Regions from separate parts of the Chryseobacterium sp. NRRL B-14798 genome, predicted to be linked through region 2. Evidence: riboswitches for the same ligand, from Rfam matches in the RefSeq annotation. Region 2 holds a riboswitch; each other region holds the start of a gene.
What was found. A riboswitch is a leader RNA that binds a small molecule or an ion and turns the genes downstream of it on or off. The one in region 2 is predicted to bind cobalamin.

Region 1 (6,388 bases), 3.3 Mb from region 2:
ATACGTAATAATCAAAATTCTCACTAAATTTGCACTGTGTATATAGATAAAGAAGATTTAGACGAATTAGAGTTTCCGCAATTGCTCGCGGAAATCTCCCCATTTGCGTATTCTCCGAAAACAAGAGAAAAAATTCTTCAACTTCGTCCGATGGAAATTGACGAGGCGGAACTTTCATTAAAAAAAACGTCAGAATATCTGTCGAGTTTTGAAAGTTCAAATGCGATTCCGTTTGATGAGTATGAAGATATTGAAAGTGAGCTGAAATTGATGCTGATCGAGAACTACCGTCTGGAAAATGCTGCTTTCATCAAAATAAAAACCATCACGGAACAGATCGGAAGACTTCAGAAATTCTTCCCAACCATGCCGGAAACGTTTCCTACTTTATTGGACGAAGTTTCTGTACTGGAATTCAGAAAAGAGATCATTGAGAAGGTAGATAAGGTTTTTAACCGTTTTGGTGAAGTAAAAAATGAAGCTTCTCCAGCTCTGAAAGGGATAAGAACTGAAATTCAGCTGGCTAAAAAGGCGATTCAGGAAAATTTCAACCGTGCGCTTACCACGTACGGACAGAGTGACTTTCTGGATGACATCCGGGAAACAATTATTGACGACCAAAGGGTTCTGGCAGTAAAGTCAGGATTCAAAAAAAGAGTTGCCGGAAGAACATTAGGAATTTCCAAAACAGGTTCCATCACATATATTCAGCCGGACAGTGTTGTAAAGCACTATTTCAAACTCCGTGAGAATGAAGAGGAAGAGAAAAAAGAAATTGATAAAGTTCTCCGTAAGCTTACAGCTGAACTGGCAGAATTTCAGCCTCAGCTGTGGAGATATCAGGTGTATATTTTTGACCTTGATCTTACGAGAGCTAAAGCGAAATTTGGTGAACTGATTAACGGCGTTCTTCCAAAAATCAATCATCATAAAACGCTGAGATTAAAAGATGCCTATCATCCTCTTTTATGGTTAAGAAACAAAGTAGAGAACAAAACCATTCACCCTCAAACACTTACCTTAACAGAACATAACAGAATCATCTGTATTTCCGGTCCGAATGCCGGTGGAAAGTCAATTACCCTGAAAACGGTAGGATTATTACAGCTGATGATTCAGAGTGGTATTCTGGTTCCGGTTCATCCAAAATCTGAAATGTTTTTCTTTGAGAAAATTATGACGGATATTGGCGATAACCAATCTATTGAAAACCACTTATCCACCTATTCATCAAGATTGAAGAAAATGTCAGGAATCATCCGTGAAGCAGACGCCAATACGCTATTGCTTATTGATGAGTTCGGTACAGGTTCTGATCCGGAGCTTGGTGGTGCCCTGGCAGAAAGTTTCATGGAGTTTTTCTATGATAAAAAGAGTTTTGCCATTATCACAACGCACTATACCAATATTAAACTGGTGATAGAACAGCTTCCCAATGCCCAGAATGCAGCTATGCTCTTCAATGAAGAAACACTGGAGCCGATGTATAAGCTTGAAGTGGGGCAGGCAGGAAGTTCATTTACTTTTGAAGTTGCAGAAAAGAATAAAATTCCAAGATTTATCATCCATTCTGCCAAGAAAAAGGTAGAGCATGATATTGTGAATCTTGATAAGACGATTGTAAAACTGCAGCAGGAAAAATTTGAGGTTGAGAAACTGAAATCCGATCTTGCCGAAAGAAAAGAATCCGTAGAAGATAAACGCGATAACCTTCAGAAACTGAATGACCAGCTTCAGCAGAAACTTTTCAATTTCCAGAAGCTGTATGAAGAGGAACACCGCAGACTTCAGTTCGGAAATAAGATTGAAGCATTCATCGACAGCTATACCAAAGGAAAATCCAGAAAGGATGTGGTAAAAGATTTTGTAAAGCTTCTTGAACAGGAAAAATTCCGAAAACTGGGAACAGATAAGGATGAATCCAAACGCCTGCAGGTTGTCAAGAGAAAAATCACTCAACAGCTGAAAAAAGAAGAAGTAATTGAAAAAATTGCTGAAACCAATGAAAAACTGGAAGAAAAGCGTAAAACCGATCGTGCTGTATGGATGAAAATCGGACAACGTGTCCGTATTACAGGAAGTACCAGTGTCGGAACCATTGAGAAAATTTCCAGAAACAAAGTGATTGTCAATTACGGAACTTTCAAAACCACAATTGACGCAGATGAACTTGAGAGAATTTAATTAATCTATCCGAAGATTTAGTTACGTAAATACAGAGAGAGCACTTTTCGGAGCTCTCTCTTTTTTATTATTTTTTAATGAAGCTTTTCATTCTCTCTTGTATAAAGGTTTTTAATATATTTGAATTCATAAAGTATTGAACATGGCAAGAAACTTTACTATTCTTTGGATCTTTTATAAAAAAATACAGATCCCCGCCTTATTGTTTTCATTACTTATTTCTTGTTTGCTTCCCTTCAGTATTGAAACATTTGGATTAAGTTTTCTTCTGATTTTACCTGTTCTTCATTATTTTATATATGAAGTAAGGCTTAAAAGCGAATATTACTTTTATGCCAATTCAGGCTTTTCAAGGATGTTTCTCTGGACAGGAACAATAGTATCGGGGATTATTGTAAAAATTATAACATTATTTTTATGAGCAGACTGCATGTTGATAGCGTAACCAAATCTTTTAATGAGAGGAAAATTCTGCAGGATATTTATATAGGATGCGAAACAGGACAAATCATAGGCCTGTTGGGCAGAAATGGAAGCGGGAAATCAACCCTGTTAAAAATTATCTTCGGAACTGAATATGGCGATACTCAGTTTATAAAATATGACAACACTATTCTGAAAAGCATTTCCGACAGAAAAAACAGAATTGCTTACTTGCCACAAGATCTTTTTTTACCCAAAAATATAAAAATAAAAAACCTGGTTCCTCTTTTTTGTAATCAAAAGAATACTGAGCTGCTTTTTACATCAGAATTCGTACAGCCTTTCCTTCATGAAAAGCCTAAAAACCTTTCCAAAGGTGAACAGAGAATTATTGAAACTTTGATGATTATTTATTCTGAAGCTGATTTTGTTTTACTGGACGAACCTTTCCATAGTCTTTCTCCGAAAATTTCTGCAGCATTGAAAGCTGCAATCATTGAACAGTCTGCGTATAAGGGATTCATTATTTCTGACCATAATTATCAGGAAGTTCTTGATATTTCACACCAAATATTTCTTTTGCGTGAAGGCTATCTGAAACAAATACAAGATTTAAATGAACTGCAACGGTATAATTATCTTCCGAAAAGCATTTAATTTATATATTTGAGGGATCAAAAAAATTTCATGATGACTTTCATAAACAAAGTATTCTATTTATCTGCATTCAGTATCTTATCTGTTGTCTTTGTAAAAGGACAAACTAAAGTTCCTTTTGGAGTGGTAAAAGCTGAGGAAGGATATGCCAACGTACGTGTACATAAAGACGACTACCGAAAAATTGTTGATAAGATCCGTATGCGCAAAGGTGATGTATTTGTTTATGTAAAACCGGCTCCGGGAGAAACAGAATGGATCTGGATCAAATATCCTGAGAAACAGGATGACGACAAGCCTTTTGTGCGTTATGAAACTCTTGATAAAGAAGGAATGGTGAATAAAGGACGTATTGCTTATGTAGACCAGCTTCCCGCCTATACTCCATCCAAATCCAAAAATGGAAGATCCCTTATTTTTACCGATAATTCCGATCCTAAAATCCCTACCGCCCAAAGAAGCAAAGTAGTCATTGATATTTACCCTTCCAATGCAGGATACCGTAAAAAGGAAAAAGATGCAGATGGAAAAATTCTTACGATTGATAAAGTAAAACCATGGGGAATTGGAAATGACCTTCCTGAGGGAATGACCGAAATCAAATCCATCAGAGTACAGCAGCCCGGAAGAGGATCTGTTTTTGTAAGGGAAGCCATCAAAAACATGTTCCAGCCTACCATGGATTTTGAGAACATCGGGGTAACTTCTCTCGACAATGATAATATTTTCCTTTATATGATCAATGGTTCAGGGGAAAACAGATATACAACACTCTGGACAATTAAGAAGGGAAGAGTAATCAGCCAGATTATTTATCATAATCCGGAATAAATTCATTATTTTTGCATTCGAAAAGTTTTTACGCTTATTCATCACAGAAATTGGTTCTGCATCACTGCAGATTAAAAGGGAACCGTGTGAAAATCACGGACTGTCGCGCAACTGTAAAGTAACTGAAGTCTTTATCAAAGATCCACTGTGCGAGGCATGGGAAGGAGATAAATGATGTTACAAGTCAGGAGACCTGCCTTTTTCTTAAACATGTAACTTTCGCGATTTGAAGTTGTATTGATCTGATGGATTGTTTCAGGAATTCTATAAGTTCCTGTCATTATTCTGTTGTTTTAGTATCATTTCATTTCGCTTTAATTAATAATGATATATGACTACAGAAGAAAGAATTGAAGCATCCGAAACCAGAATCTTTAAAGCGGTTTTCCCAAACACAACCAATCATTACGATACCCTTTTTGGAGGTACTGCCATGCAGCTGATGGACGAAGTAGCTTTTATCACCGCAACCCGTTTTGCCAGAAAAAGAGTGGTAACCGTGAGCAGTGATAAGATCGATTTCAAAAAACCTATTCCTGCCGGAACTATTGTGGAACTGATCGGGAAAGTTTCCTACGTGGGAAAAACCAGTATGAAGGTTAATGTTGAAATTTACACTGAACAGATGTACTCCTATGAAAGAGAAAAAGCTATTGTCGGTGATTTTACTTTTGTAGCCATCGACGAATTCAAGAAACCAATCCAGATACTATAAACAATAAAGCTTCGGGCGGCCTTTGGCCGCCCGAATTCTTTATTATATTTTCATTGACATTATTTCAAAACCTTTTCTGTTTCCAGACTTCTGTTCAATAAAAGTTCAAAAGCCTCTCCCATCTCGTCTGATGCTCTGTTGATTGCATTTTCAAGCATATTCCGGATCTGTCTTTCCGTCACTCCGGCTTCTGTCCAGCTCTTTCCTGTAGTATGGGAATTTAAAATAAACGGCATAATTCTATCGATTCCACAGGCAAAAATAGCATCCGGAGTTTTCTCTTCTTCAAACTCCAGCCACAGGTTAAAAAATTCTGTACGTAAAGGCTCATCCAGAATTCCAAAGATCTTTTGGGCTGAAGCTTTCTCTCTTTCAAACTTTCCGACCATAGCTTTTTCATCAAAAATAAAAGTGTCTCCGGCTTCTATTTCCACAAGATCATGAATGGAAAGCATTCTTATCACCCTTAACAAATCAATATCAGCACGGTTTTTAGCATACGGATAAAGGATCTGGGCAAGAATAATGATCTGCCAGGAATGTTCAGCCGTATTCTCTCTCCGGGAATCGTCTGCATTATAATTTCTTCGTTGTACATTTTTAAGCGCATCTACTGCCAGAATAAAATCTATCTCTTTCTGAATTTTCATCTTACTTTTTATTTCTGTTATATTGATCTGCCGGATATACCTTTGTTCTGGTAATCCATTTATTATTGATCTTTTCTTTCGTTATGACCTTTACCTGATCCTCATTGGTCATATCTTCCTCTTTTTCCAGCACTCTATCCAGTCCTTTGTTCGGAATAACGGCATATTCTGTTGTAAAAATCCTGCAACAACCGGACTTACCGTAGGAAATAAGACGCTTTCGTTTAGCATCTGCTTCAAAAAAATCAAAACCGTTTGAGCCCAGGTCTGTAAGTTCTTCACTTTTTACAAATGCCATTCTTGTAGTATTGAATACATAAACATCATAAGAAGCCGAACTGTAATTTCCCATATTTCCGTTTCTTATCGCTACATCTTCGGTGCCGTCAAAATTAAAATCATCTACAATAATACTACGCTGATCCTTTGAAAGCGGAATCAATTTCCCTCGAACCAGTTTCTGACCCTGCTCCGCATATACAACAAGATCATCAGAAACAAAAGTCTGTACTTTGCTGTTTTTATGGTCAAACAGTTCCACCGTTCCTTTTCCTCCACATCGGTCATCGTAACAGTTTTCTGTCTGAATGACTGCATCATAGTTTTTTGATACATTTTTAATTTCAAACTGATATTGCCCGAAACAGAGCGGCCCCAAAAGAAATGTTAATAAGTGCCTGTACTTATTTAAAATATTCATGGTAATAGGAATGATTTGGGTGTTTTTTTATTTCTAACAAAAGTACGAATCATAATACCGATCTCAAAATCCATGTCTTATTATCTGCCAGAATTTCCCTTTCTATAAAACAGTATTCACAGATAAGAAGCTTTCTCCCGCTATCCGCTCATACTCCTCGCGCCTTTCTTATATCAGTGCTGCTGTGGGGTAACCGCTTCTATCGGGGCTATAATATGAGTAATGGGT
Region 2 (6,388 bases):
TATAATCCGCCATAAGACTGAAAGATCCACTATGCCATGGGGTATAAGGGATCTGATTGCGGTAAAAAGTATCTTCAGGATCACTCATGTCTCTTGCACTTTGATAAGTGTAGGAAAGCAACGGTCTAAGAGTAACTTTTCCCCATTGAAGTTCTGTCTGCACATTCACATCTGCACCAATGATTTCAACCAATCCAAGGTTCATCATCAGCCAGCGGAACATGCTTCCGTTCGGAGCTGCCACAATTTTATCCTGTACTTTATTGTAGTAACCGTCTACTTTAGCATAAAATGTTTTAAAGAAACGGTTGTTATAATTCTTCTGATAAGTAAATCCTACATCATATTGATTGGTGAATTCCGGTTTCAGGTAGGTATTTCCGATATTGGTATAATACAAATCATTGAAGGTTGGAAGTCTGAAAATTCTTTTATAGAAAGCCCTTAGAGTAAGCTCCGGAATTTTTTCCGGCTGATAGCTCATAAACACCGCAGGTGTCCACTCTCTGGCATCTCCCGGTCTTTTATTTTTTCTTACTTCTTCAAAAGTAAAGGTTCCTAAAAGGCTTCCCATAATTTTGAATCTGTTCCACTGATAGGTTGTTGCCAATGCTACCAATGTAGTGTAGCGGGTAGGATAAGAAAAGTTATCCAGATTCGCGTCCAGATTATTGTACTGAAAATCTCCACTCAGGCTGACATCCCAATTGGGAGTGATTGAGTAAATATTGGAAGAGGAAAGATAAAGTTCCCTTTGGATATAGGTGTTATCGGTATAAATAATAGACTGCGAACGAACTGTGTCCATGAAATGGGTATAATCGTAGGCAAATTTTGCCTTAAGCTGTGTTTCAAATTTCGGGAACAGTTTTTTTCTCAGATTAGCCTGTACAAAATAATTCTCATCGGAAAGTCTCGCTCCTCTTCCTTCAAAGCGCCCGTTAACAATGGGTGCCGGCATTCCGCGGTTTGAAATATAACCGTAGCCACGGATATTCCAGCTTCCGTTATTTAAAGTTCCGTTGAGAGAAGTTTCAAAACGTTTTGCTTTGATATCTGAGTCCTGTCTTTTTGCAATGGTATCATAGGCCTGTTGCCCATCAGGGTATTTCTTCGCATACCGAAATCTGTAAATTCCGTCACTCTGCATAAATTCGCCACTGAAGCTGGCAGAAACCTTGTCTGAAATCTTCTGTTCCAACCGGAATGAAGGATTAAAGAGATCAATAGATGCACTTTTTGCTCTTATCACCAAATTGGTTTTTCTATTTCCTTTAAATACGGGTGTTTTAGGCTGTAAATAGATAGACCCCGAAGAGCCAAAGTCCTTTGCTGGCTGAAAAATTTCACTTTTCTGTCCGTTATACAACGATATTTCTTCCAGATCATCCAAAGAGTACCTTCCCAGATCTACCAGTCCGTTTTGAGCATTTCCTAATTGAATTCCATCATAAAAAACCCCTACATGCTGGCTTCCCATACTTCGGATATTAATGGTTTTCAAACCACCCAATCCGCCGTAGTCTTTAATCTGAACGCCTGAAAAATACCGCAGTGCATCTGCAACGGAATGACTGTTCAGTCTTTCCAGCTGTTCTCCCTGCAGCGTTTGTGCCGGAAGGATTTCTTTAAAATTCTTTTTATAAAGATTGATTCCTTTAATGGTCTCTTCCTGAAGACTGTCTTTTTTCTTAGTTTGGGAAAACACAAGTTGAGATGTTAACACTAATATTGTGAAAACAGCTTTATGAATTGCAGAAGTAGTTAGTTTTGCCGCCATTAGCTCATTTAGGGTAATGAAGACGCTAATGGGTATAAGAATACAACGACAAAGCACAGCTGTCACTGCACAGAATCATTGATGTCCTAAGCTTTATTCCACGAAAGCGTCAAACGATTATTGTCTGGCAGGTCTTCTGACTTACTCCATTTTTGAAATCCTTCCCATTAAAAAACAGTGGATATATTCTTCAAAAACTTTGGTGTGGAGCTTACAGCAGCGGGTCTGTCCCGGATTTTCACCGGATTCCCTTTTAAGAGCTTTTTACGGCTCACCAAATTCCGGCAAAGATAGATAATTATTCCTAATCCCCAACTAAAATCATGATTTATAAACAATTAAAGCTCCCGAAGGAGCTTTAATATGATTTCAACAAGGGTTTCTTTTTAAATTCCAATATTCAGAAAAATATTGAATCTTGATTGAGCTTCAATATCTCCTCCCGCCAGATGAGTGTACATGGGAAGCATGATTTCACTTCCCAGGCTCAGCTTTTTGTAAGAGGCTTCAAATCCCAGTTTTCCGTACAAAGCACTTCCTGCAGTGTTCGGCAGTGCCTCATCAAACTGTTTGTTCTGAGCGTAGACTTCACCCTGAACTCCAGTTTTTACAGAGAATATAGATTTTTCATTTCCTGCAACCTGATAAAAACCTGTTGCTGCATAGTTCCATTGGTTTCCAAAACGGTAATTTTTCCTGTTCTCTGTTTTAATGGTGTAATCTGTATTGACCAGTACGGCTACTTTATTTTTCTGAAATTTATAATTCAAAGCCGCCTGATAATCCCAGCTTCCGGTTCCCAGCTGAAAGCTTGGGTTGACACCGGATGCTCCTTTTTCATCAAACTTGCCAAGTGGAATTTTCACTCCCAAACCTCCACTCAGATGATGAAAATTATCTTTAGAGCTCATCAGCTGGTAAATCCCCATCAGATTCAGATCTCCTATACCGTTGATTTTAATATCTCCCTGCATCGTTTTCTTTTCATGAAAATGAAATGGAAGGCTCGCATACACACTCAGCTTTTTAGTCAATGGAATTTTCCCCCACAGCTGCAACGTATTGAAATACTGATCCTGGGTAAGATCTTTTACAAATAAGTTCTCTTTGGCTTTGTAATGCTGGGCGAAGTACTTAATTCCGACAAACTGTGGATTCAACAATGACTCAAAGCCGGAAGATCCATTTCCTGCAGCACAGCCGCACGCATCACAATCATCATCAAAATCGAATCTGTTAAGCGTTTCGGGAGCAACATAAGCACTGTCTCTGATGGTTTTTGCCTGATACTGATTCAACAGGATCAAACTTACTATCAATATAATCTTCTTCATGTTTTTTATAAATTATTCTGCAAATTTTGGATTGGATATAAAACTTTTATCCGATAATGTTTTCAGGAACGCAATGATGGATTGTTTTTCCTGGCTGTTCATAGCAATTCCTATGTGACCATTCTGTTTAAGCTGTGGATCAAGATTAACATTATCTTCCACCTGATCCGAATAGAAATTAAGTACCGCATCTAATGTATAAAACCTTCCGTCATGCATATAAGGTGCGGTATATTCTACATTTCTCAGACTCGGAACACGGAATTTCATCCAATCTACCTGATTCAGGCTCACTCTGTATCTACCTGCATCCTTGAATTCTGTATTGTAATACATTCCGGTATTTCTGAAACTCTCATCCGTAAACAGCTCTCCGCTATGACAGGAAGCACATTTCTGATTGAATAATGTCATTCCCTGGGATTCTATTGAAGTCAACTGTTCTTTTCCCTGTCTGAACCGGTCATATTTTGAATCTGCAGAAATTAAAGAAGCCATAAACTGTGATAATGCTTTTAAAATTCTTTCGCCGGTAATGGTTTCGTCTCCATAAGCTTCTCTGAACAGTTTTTTATACTTCTGATCATCTTTTATTTTTGAAATGGCTTCCGGTATGGAACTGTCCATTTCATTCACATCAGTAATCGGGCTGATGGGCTGCTCATTCAGATTGTGAATCACTCCGTCCCACATATATCTTTTCAAAAAAGCCATATTCTGGATGGGCGGTGCATTCCTGATTCCGATTCTGTCGTCTACCCCATGGCTCACCGTATGACCATGATGAGTAAAAGCATTTTCCTGAATATGGCAAAAACCGCATGAAATGGTATTATTTCTTGAAAGCCTGCCTTCATAGAATAATTTTCGTCCCAGCTCCACTCCATTTTTGGTCACCGGATTAATGGATGTATCAAAAGTCATTTCCGGAAAATAAGAAGGAAACTCCAGATTGTAGGCTTCATCTTTTTCCAATGGCTGAATCACCTCATCAGAACATGAAATGCAACTCAATACAAATACAAGCAGAACCAGTATCGTTTTAACAAAAAAATTAATCATTGTGAACATGGTCTACTTTAAACATTTTTGTAAGATTGTTGGTAACGTCTACCAGGTGCTGGTTGGACCCCATCAGCATATCATTGGATGTGGTAAGAGTCAGTGCCTTATCTCCGCTCAGAAATTGGTTCAGGTCTGCAAGAATATGAACAGAAGGACGGATTTGTCCTGTTACTCTGGCCGTTGTTGGAAGATTCAATGTAATTTCGCGATAAAGATCCGGTGTATTGTTGGCTGCAGTATTTCCCATATTTCCTGTGTGATTCATGAATTCTTTAGAAGGAGAATCTGTACCATATTTTCCTTCCAGTTTTACAAATACATAACCGGCAGCCCATGACCAGGACATTCCCTTCTGCTTGGCTTTTGTCCAGAATTCAGCCTGTCCGTCCTGTCCCAGTAGATATGCTTTCTGGCTGACACCCAATCCGAATCTTATTTTTTTATAATTGTTTTTCGGAACGCCATCCAGATTAAGATAAACAATTCCGGCTACAGCATCTGCCTGATCTACGATAAAAGCACCTTTGTCAGGATTATTTTCGTTGTATTTAAATTCGTTTCCGTTTTCATCTATCAATGCGATATTACTGATGACGTATTTCAAAGCAGAAAAGTTATGTTTCTGTCCGTTAGCAGAAGTCTGAACCGTCTGATTTAGAACGATATCTCCCACATTGTTAAATCCGTTTTCAAATTTGATCTGAAGTTTTCCAGGCGTAGTATCCTGTGGGTTGTCATCATCCCTGCTGCTTCCGCAGGCTGTAAAAGAGAATACAGTAAAGGCAATAAAGAATAGTGATAAAAATTGAGAAATTTTCATTGTTGATTTTTTAAGTTGAATTAATTTGAATGGCTGTAACAGCATCGTTTTTTTACCACAAAAGGCACAAAAGTTCTTACACTTAAGTTTATTAAGTGATACGTATTATGTTCAGAAGAGCACTTAAACTTTTTAAAAATCTTTGATTTTTAATTGAGTAAGCTTTTGTGACTTTTTTGGTTGAATAGTGATAGTTTAACTTAAAAAACCGGTGGTTTGAAAATATGGGTAAGAAACAGAAAAGAATAGGCTGTTTCGTAAGTGAAATTGAAACTGAAAAACTGACGTCTTTCAGTAGTGTTGATCGTTGTAGTTTCAGGAAGAATATAGGTATCAAGAATTTTCTGTCCTGAGTTTTTTATTTTTTGAAAAGGTGAAGATTCTGAATCATTGGCTTTGGCGAGCTCTTTACTCAGGTAACATTTTCCGTTACAGTGAACCTCCGGCCTGGTTTTATTGATACAGAGAACTTTAACGATATAATCATAATTTACAGCATACTCTACCACGGGCACTAAAGGTCTTAGCACCATATAGAAGGTAAAAAGTATGCTGTACAATATTTTCATCAGATTATTTCTTGCTTACCGCTTCATCATATCTTCTGCTGATTTCTTTCCAGTTCGTAACATTCCAGATAGCGGTAAGATAATCTGCTCTTTTATTCTGATATTTTAAATAATAAGCATGCTCCCATACATCAATGCCGAAGATCGGAGTTCCTTTTTCTTCTACAACATCCATCAAAGGATTGTCCTGATTAGGAGTAGAGGAAACAAACAGTTTTCCATCTTTCCCTACAGAAAGCCAGGCCCATCCTGAACCAAAACGGTCTGCACCTGCCTTAGACATTTTTTCCTTAAAAGCATCCATACTTCCGAAAGTTTCAGTGATAGCTTTTGCTAATTTTGCTGAAGGCTGGGTATTTTTCTGAGGAGTAAGAACCGTCCAGAACAATTCGTGGTTGTAATGTCCTCCTGCATTATTTCTTACTGCAGCAGGCAATTTTGAAACATTGGAAAGAATCTGAAACAAAGTTTCTTTTTCCTGTGGAGTTCCAGCAATGGCTTTATTCAAGTTAGCAGCATATGCTGCACCGTGTTTTGAATAATGAATTTCCATCGTTTGGGCATCAATATTTCCTTCCAAAGCATTATAAGCATAAGGAAGAGGCGTCTGCGAAAACTGAGCCATTGTAAATTGGGCTGCGAAAACTGCAGTTATAGCAGCTATTTTCAAAATCTTCATAATTTTTTTGTTTATGGTTGAACAATGTTTTCTTTTTAAGTGGGAGGTCGGTGATCGATGCTGGAAGTAATTGATGTTATAGCCTAACTTTTTCAACTTCTATTTCCTTTTACAGCCATCTCAAAAAACTGCTAGAGCTTC
Region 3 (6,388 bases), 3.4 Mb from region 2:
TATTAAAATTCCATTTTGAATTCAGGAAATAATTAAAATCATTTTTAAAGATATAATTTTTCCCGGTTCCTCCACTGGATTTAGGTTGGTTTAACGAACCGAAATACTGAAAATTCTCTTCCGTATAGGCTGCTTTAAGGGAATTACTGAACTTCGCTTTGTTCCAGTCCCAAGAAAGAAGACTTCTTACACTTTGAGTTGTATATTTTGTTTTTGTTCCCGTTTCCTCATATACAGGATAATGCTGTGAAGAATCAAAAAACTGGCTTTGCCACGAAACCTTATGATCGTTTGTAATTTTATAGGATGCTCCTACATTGAACGTCGTATTGTAATAATTCCCGTTTCTGTTGATGTAATTCAGATCGCTTACCTTATAATCATTTTCACTTACAGAATAATTTCCGGAGGCTTTAAAACTGAACTTATCATTGCTGTAAGAACCTTTTACAAAGTTATTATAGGTATTAAAGGAAGCCACTTCAGAGAATAAAGAACCATGGAAGCCTTTATTAAAATCAAGAGTATTATTCAGGTGAATACTTCCCCCGATGGCACCACTTCCGTACACTACACTTCCTCCACCCGCTTTGATACCGATCTGATCATAGCCGAACAAAGCAATATTATTGATATCTCCCTGGCCTAAAAAATTAGAATTGATATTAATTCCGTTCCATACGAATGCAGTCTGCTGGGCAGTTGTTCCTCTGAAAGAAGGCGAAGAAACAGCACCACGGCCATTTTCTTTAATGAAAACCTGCGACTGAAACCTCAGAAGCTCCGAAAGATTACCGGAGTTTTTTTCAGCATCTTCTGCTGTAATTGTTTTTACGGGATGAAAAAGTTTCACCCTGTTCATCTGGTTGTCGAAGACATAAATAGTGTCAATAGTTTTCTCTTGTCCAAAAAGAAAACACCCATAAGATGAAAAAAGCAGTACTAAAGATCTTTTTATATCCATACTTTTTTACTTTTCCTCCGAAAGCAATATGTTTTTAATTATAATCCTGGCAGGTCTCCTGACTTTCGCATTCTGCTCCTTCCCGTTTTTACACAGTGGCGTTTTGCAGAAACTTGTGTTGCGATTTACAGTTGCGGGGACAGTCCGGGAGTTACACCCGATTCCCTTTTCATTCCAAAATACTGGAAACCAAAATTTTTGCAAAGATAGTTTTTTATATGTATTTGCCAAAAACCAGACTTTTCTATACAAAATATGCTATCCTTTTGTTATATACACAAAAAAGAACGGCCGCTTTCAATATTGAAAACAGCCATTCATCCCACTACTTTACTATTTATATATGTTACTTTTTAATAAATTTATAAGACTCCTGTTGTACTCCTTTTACGGAATATTGTAAAATATAATCTCCTTTTGACAGGGATGAAACATCAATCTGTCCTTCTACAGTATCCAATGATTTTACCTTTTGTCCAACCATATTATAAATTTCTGCTTTCTCTATTTTTCCTTTTCCTTTAAAATACAGGATGTCAGCCACTGGATTAGGATAGATACTTGTATTGTTTTTCTCTTTCACAGCATCACTCACCGATAAAAATTCAGAAGTATCCAGGTAAAAAGCAATCATCTGCCCTGAAGCATTCGTCCCTGACCCGGCAATTTTCTTTCCGTCCTGTGAAATTGCAAGAGGAAGTCCCATTGTTACTCCATTAGTGGCAATTCCTAAAGATGCCGCATAATCATTCAGGTTAATTCTCCCGGCGGCAGAGGTCCAGATAAAGCCTTCTCCTGACATGGGAGGAGCCCCAAATGCTCTGTAATACCCGATCACTTTTTTCCCATCAGCAGAAATCCCGGTGGCACCTCCTTTGAAGCTGAAAGAAGCATTAGGATGCGTTATATAAGTAAGTCCGCTCACAGCATTCCATACATAAGGATTAGGATTTGCCGAACCTATTATTGTATTTCCGTCAGCAGAAATTCCTCCTGCTTCTCCTACATGATTCCCATTATTATCTGTAATAAAACTTTCCACTCCATCCTGCCATTTTGCTCCGCTTCTTGTTCCGGTTGATTCATCCTGCCAGCCTACAATCACTGTTCCTGCTGCATTGATTGCGTTTGCTCTGGAGCTGCGTCCGGGAACTATACTTCCCAGATCTACCACGCCGTTTACTTCATCCCATTTCACAGCATGCGCATTCGCTGCGGTGAGAAAACCAAGACCAACAATAGTATTTCCATCAGTCGACATTCCCCAGGTAGAGCTTACGCTGCCATCCCATCCTGTAGGTACAAGCCCGCCTCTGTTTACCCATGTGGCCGTAGCGACATCATAAGTAGATATTTCATTGAATCCTGTTGCGGCATTGGTAACCGACGACGATATTTTGGTTCCGTCATTCGAAACAATGGTTCTGCCTGCAGCCGGATATCCGTTTGTTATAGAACCTATCTGTACGAGTCCTCCTGCAGCATTCCATTTATATATACTTCCTGCACTGGTGTGCAAGCTTACTACTCCATTATCCGATACTGCGCCTACATTATAATTTCCCAAGCCGATTACAGTAAGCTGCGCTTCTGCAAAACCAAATTTCAAGAAAAGATAAGCTATCAATATTTTCATTGACATTCTGTAAAAATTTTTCATATTTTATTATATTTAGCGTTTTGAATTGGTGAAAACAATATTAATACAACATTCACTCAATTAAAAGAAATTGACTTTCATAATTCGTGAATTTTAAAAGAGTTTAATTTTTAAAATACTAATAACCAAATAGATATAAAACAATATTTTGAATATGGATTTTACCGGAATTATTCAAAAAAACACAAAAAACAATTTATCAGGACAAAAATTATTTCAAATCTTACTGTTTATTTTCTGCTTCCTTATTACCAAAGGACAGTCCGGCCCCGACTTCAATATGCTAGCAGATAAAGCATTTCTGAAATTGTATCAGAATCCCGACGAATGCATCAGTTATACCCAGGGAATTCTTGTGAGTGATCAAAACGCGGAACACAAAATTGTACTTCAAAATATTATTTCACAAGCTTTTGCCCTGAAGGGAGACTATGTACAGTCTGTCAATATTTTTGCTCAAAAAGAAGATATTGATCAGAAAAATAACCTTTCATATTTTATGCAGGTCTTCAGTGGTTATAATCTTGCTGATCAGTATCAGAATCTGGGTTTATACAATCAGTCAAAGACAATTATTACCAATCTTTTATCCGATCAGAAACTTCCTAAAAGTAATGATCGTTCCTTAAGAATCACCACTGCAAAATTGTATCAGCTTCAGGCATTAAACTCAGGAATCAACAGAAACTATCCTGAAGCCTTACAAAATCTTGATAAAAGCAACCAATACCTTGGGAATCATAATGAAGAGAACAGAATTTTAAAAATAGAAAACAGAATTTTTCGCTCTTCTTATCTGCTGAAGCAGAATAAATCAATAGAATATAAAATACTTATAGAAAATGTGATTGCTGATCTTGAATCTCAGAAAAACCAGCCGTTTCTTTTAGGTTTGGCTTATGAGAATCTGTCCCAATACTATTTTCTGAAGCAGGATTATGCAACCTCTATTCAAAAATTGGAGGCAGGTCTTCGATTGATCGAGAATCTTCCGTTTAATAATTTAAAAATTAAAATTTACGAATCACTGTCCCGTAATTATTACGCGGTACATAATGATGCAAAATATCATCAGTACAATAAACTTTACACTGATTTAAAAACAAAAACAGATTCCGGTTCAAAAGAAGGGATACGATATCTGGTGAAGCTTGTGGAAACCAATCAGAATAAAAACATTGAATTTCAGAGGTATATGCTTTTAAGATCTTCCTCGGTTTTAATCTTCATTTTATCTTTGATAATCCTGGGCTTGCTTGCCTATTTTTTAGTCATTAGAGGTAAAAATAAAGATTTAAAAAAACAGTTTGATTTCTTTGAAAAGCAGACCAGCCAAAAGACTCAGCCGGCTATTTCAAACAAAACAAATACAATAAAAGATAACGGGACGCCAAAAATATCGAAGGAAAAAGAAGATGAAATTCTCCAAAAGCTAGAAGAATTTGAAAAATCCGATAGGTTTCTCAATAAAAACATGTCTCTGTCGCTGCTTTCTTCTCAAATGGAAATCAATACAAAGTACCTTTCCGAAATTATTAACAGTAAGGAAAAAAACTTCAATGGATACATTAATAAACTTAGAATCAATCATATTGTACAGCTATTAAGAACTGATTCTACTTTTCTTAATTATAAAGTGAGCTATCTTGCAGAATATTCCGGGTTTTCTTCACACAGTGCTTTTACAACTGTTTTCAAATCTGTTACCGGCATGTCTCCCAACACCTATATTCAGGAAATCAGTAAAACAAAAGTCTTATGAAATCAATTTTAAAAATAGTACTGCTGCTGGCTGTTTTTTGTCATTGTGTGAAAGGCCAAAAGACACCCGATAGTGTCTTAATAAAAAAAGCAAAACTTGAAATTTATGACAACCCCGATAACACCATCAAAATCGGGGAACAATTATTAAAAAAATCTCATGATATAAAAACCTCCATTGATCTCTATATGCTGCTTTCAACAGCCAATATTGCTAAAAGAAATTTTGAGGAATCTTTACAATATATTTTAAAAGCAAAAGAACTTCTACAAAAAACCAATGACCCCAGAAGCCAAGCCGGGGTTCTCATTTCAGTCGCTATCCAGTATCAGCAAATGGAACTTTTTAACAAATGTCTTGAAACACTGAATGAGGCTGAACAGTATATTGCAAAAATTCCTGAAAAAAATCCTGAAAAATATAGTGAGACTGCAGCAAGCTATGCGATAAGAGGAATGGTTTACAAAAGCCAGTCTAATTCAGAAATTGCTTTGGAAAAGTTCCTGATTTCCATACAGAATTATGAAAAGGTTCCTGTAAAGAAAACCACTTACTCCAATATGAGTGTGGTATACTACAATATTGGATACTGTTATCTGAACCTTAATGAGATTGACAAAGCACAAGAGTCATTTTTACAGTCTGTCAGCTATGCCCGGAAGAATTATGGTAAAAGTCTGGAAGCATTTGCTTTGAAAGGAATTGCTGAAATACACAAACAAAAGCATGAAAATCAAGCCGCAATAGATCTCTTACTAAAAGCCGGGGAACTTTGTAAAAATACCGGAGATATCATCCTGAATGAAGGGCTTTACAAGGAATTGGCAGAAAATTATCTTGCTTTAGGACAACAGGATCTTTATCAGCAGTATAATAAAAAATACCTGGAAATGCGATTTCAAAGAAAGCAGAATGAACTGAAGTCTATTAATCAGGTGATCGACAATCATAACAGGGAAACCGTTTTAAAAAGTGAGAAACTAAAATCTGATGATCGTTATATTAAAATAGGTTCTGTTTTCCTGGGAGGTATTCTTATAATTCTACTGTTATATCTTATTATAAAAATCAGAAAGCAAAATAAGAAGTTTCATCATGAGATACAGCAAATGATACGAACATCATAAGCTGTAAAAAACAAAAAACATTCCCGGTTGGGAATGTTTTTTTATAATTTTCAATTTACTTACCAATAACCTCGGTAATTGGGTTTCCTACATTTCCACTCGGGAATTGAATTTTCAATAAAGAAGATACCGTAGGTGCAATATCCGTCATGTGATATTCTTTATTGCTTTCTCCCTGCTTCACTCCCCAACCCATAAAGATCAATGGAATATGAGAATCGTAAGAATTCCATACGCTGTGCGTAGTTCCTGTTTTAGAATATGGCGGAAGCATAGAATCGTGAGAAATTAACTGGATATCTCCGCTTCTCTGTCTGTTGATCCCGTTAATAATTCTTTGTTTGATTGGCTCCGGAATGCTTGACTCCTGAATTTTGTCTACAGAAACAGCATATAAAACAGTAGGATCTTTCTCAATTTCTTTTACAGCGAAATTTCTAACATCATCCAATTCAAGCTTGTTGTCTGCCAATACTTTTCTGTCGAAATAAACCTGATAGTTATCAATGGCGTTGACCAGTTTATCGGTTCCGAATTTTTCTTTCAGTTTCTGGTTCAGATTCTTTTCCGCATCTTCTCCAAAGAAACCTGTAGGGATTTTATGTTCTTTAAGGAATCCTACAGAGTGTGCTCCACCGTGGTCAGCAGAAAGGAAAACCGTGTACTCGCCTTTTCCTACTTTTGAATCAAGATACTTGAAAAACTCAGCTAAATCCTGATCTAATCTGATATATACATCTTCTACTTCAATAGAATTCGGCCCGAATTTATGTCCTGCATAATCCGTAGATGCCAGATTAATCGCTAAGAAGTCTGTAATATTATCTCCACCCAGCTTTTCACCTTCTACAGAAGCTTCTGCCAGTTTTAAAGTC

Region 1: another riboswitch for cobalamin. It lies ahead of AB1278_RS07110 (acyl-CoA thioesterase); the one in region 2 lies ahead of AB1278_RS21865 (TonB-dependent receptor plug domain-containing protein).
Region 3: another riboswitch for cobalamin. It lies ahead of AB1278_RS06415 (TonB-dependent receptor plug domain-containing protein); the one in region 2 lies ahead of AB1278_RS21865 (TonB-dependent receptor plug domain-containing protein).

Annotation. Positions count from the first base shown of each region.
Region 1 covers NZ_JBFLUL010000005.1:1,486,342-1,492,729, reverse strand. Annotated here, with positions in the region: gene AB1278_RS07125 (endonuclease MutS2) at 37-2,184, shown strand; gene AB1278_RS07120 (ATP-binding cassette domain-containing protein) at 2,602-3,264, shown strand; gene AB1278_RS07115 (hypothetical protein) at 3,295-4,095, shown strand; cobalamin riboswitch at 4,130-4,310, shown strand; gene AB1278_RS07110 (acyl-CoA thioesterase) at 4,427-4,810, shown strand; gene AB1278_RS07105 (HD domain-containing protein) at 4,870-5,460, opposite strand; gene AB1278_RS07100 (XAC2610-related protein) at 5,462-6,160, opposite strand.
Region 2 covers NZ_JBFLUL010000005.1:4,752,859-4,759,246, forward strand. Annotated here, with positions in the region: gene AB1278_RS21865 (TonB-dependent receptor plug domain-containing protein) at 1-1,780, opposite strand, end outside; cobalamin riboswitch at 1,890-2,074, opposite strand; gene AB1278_RS21870 (transporter) at 2,167-3,114, opposite strand; gene AB1278_RS21875 (cytochrome-c peroxidase) at 3,127-4,176, opposite strand; gene AB1278_RS21880 (MbnP family protein) at 4,169-4,999, opposite strand; gene AB1278_RS21885 (hypothetical protein) at 5,200-5,568, opposite strand; gene AB1278_RS21890 (superoxide dismutase) at 5,573-6,247, opposite strand.
Region 3 covers NZ_JBFLUL010000005.1:1,328,850-1,335,237, reverse strand. Annotated here, with positions in the region: gene AB1278_RS06415 (TonB-dependent receptor plug domain-containing protein) at 1-964, opposite strand, end outside; cobalamin riboswitch at 996-1,173, opposite strand; gene AB1278_RS06410 (T9SS type A sorting domain-containing protein) at 1,311-2,624, opposite strand; gene AB1278_RS06405 (helix-turn-helix domain-containing protein) at 2,779-4,386, shown strand; gene AB1278_RS06400 (tetratricopeptide repeat protein) at 4,383-5,513, shown strand; gene pafA (alkaline phosphatase PafA) at 5,569-6,388, opposite strand, start outside.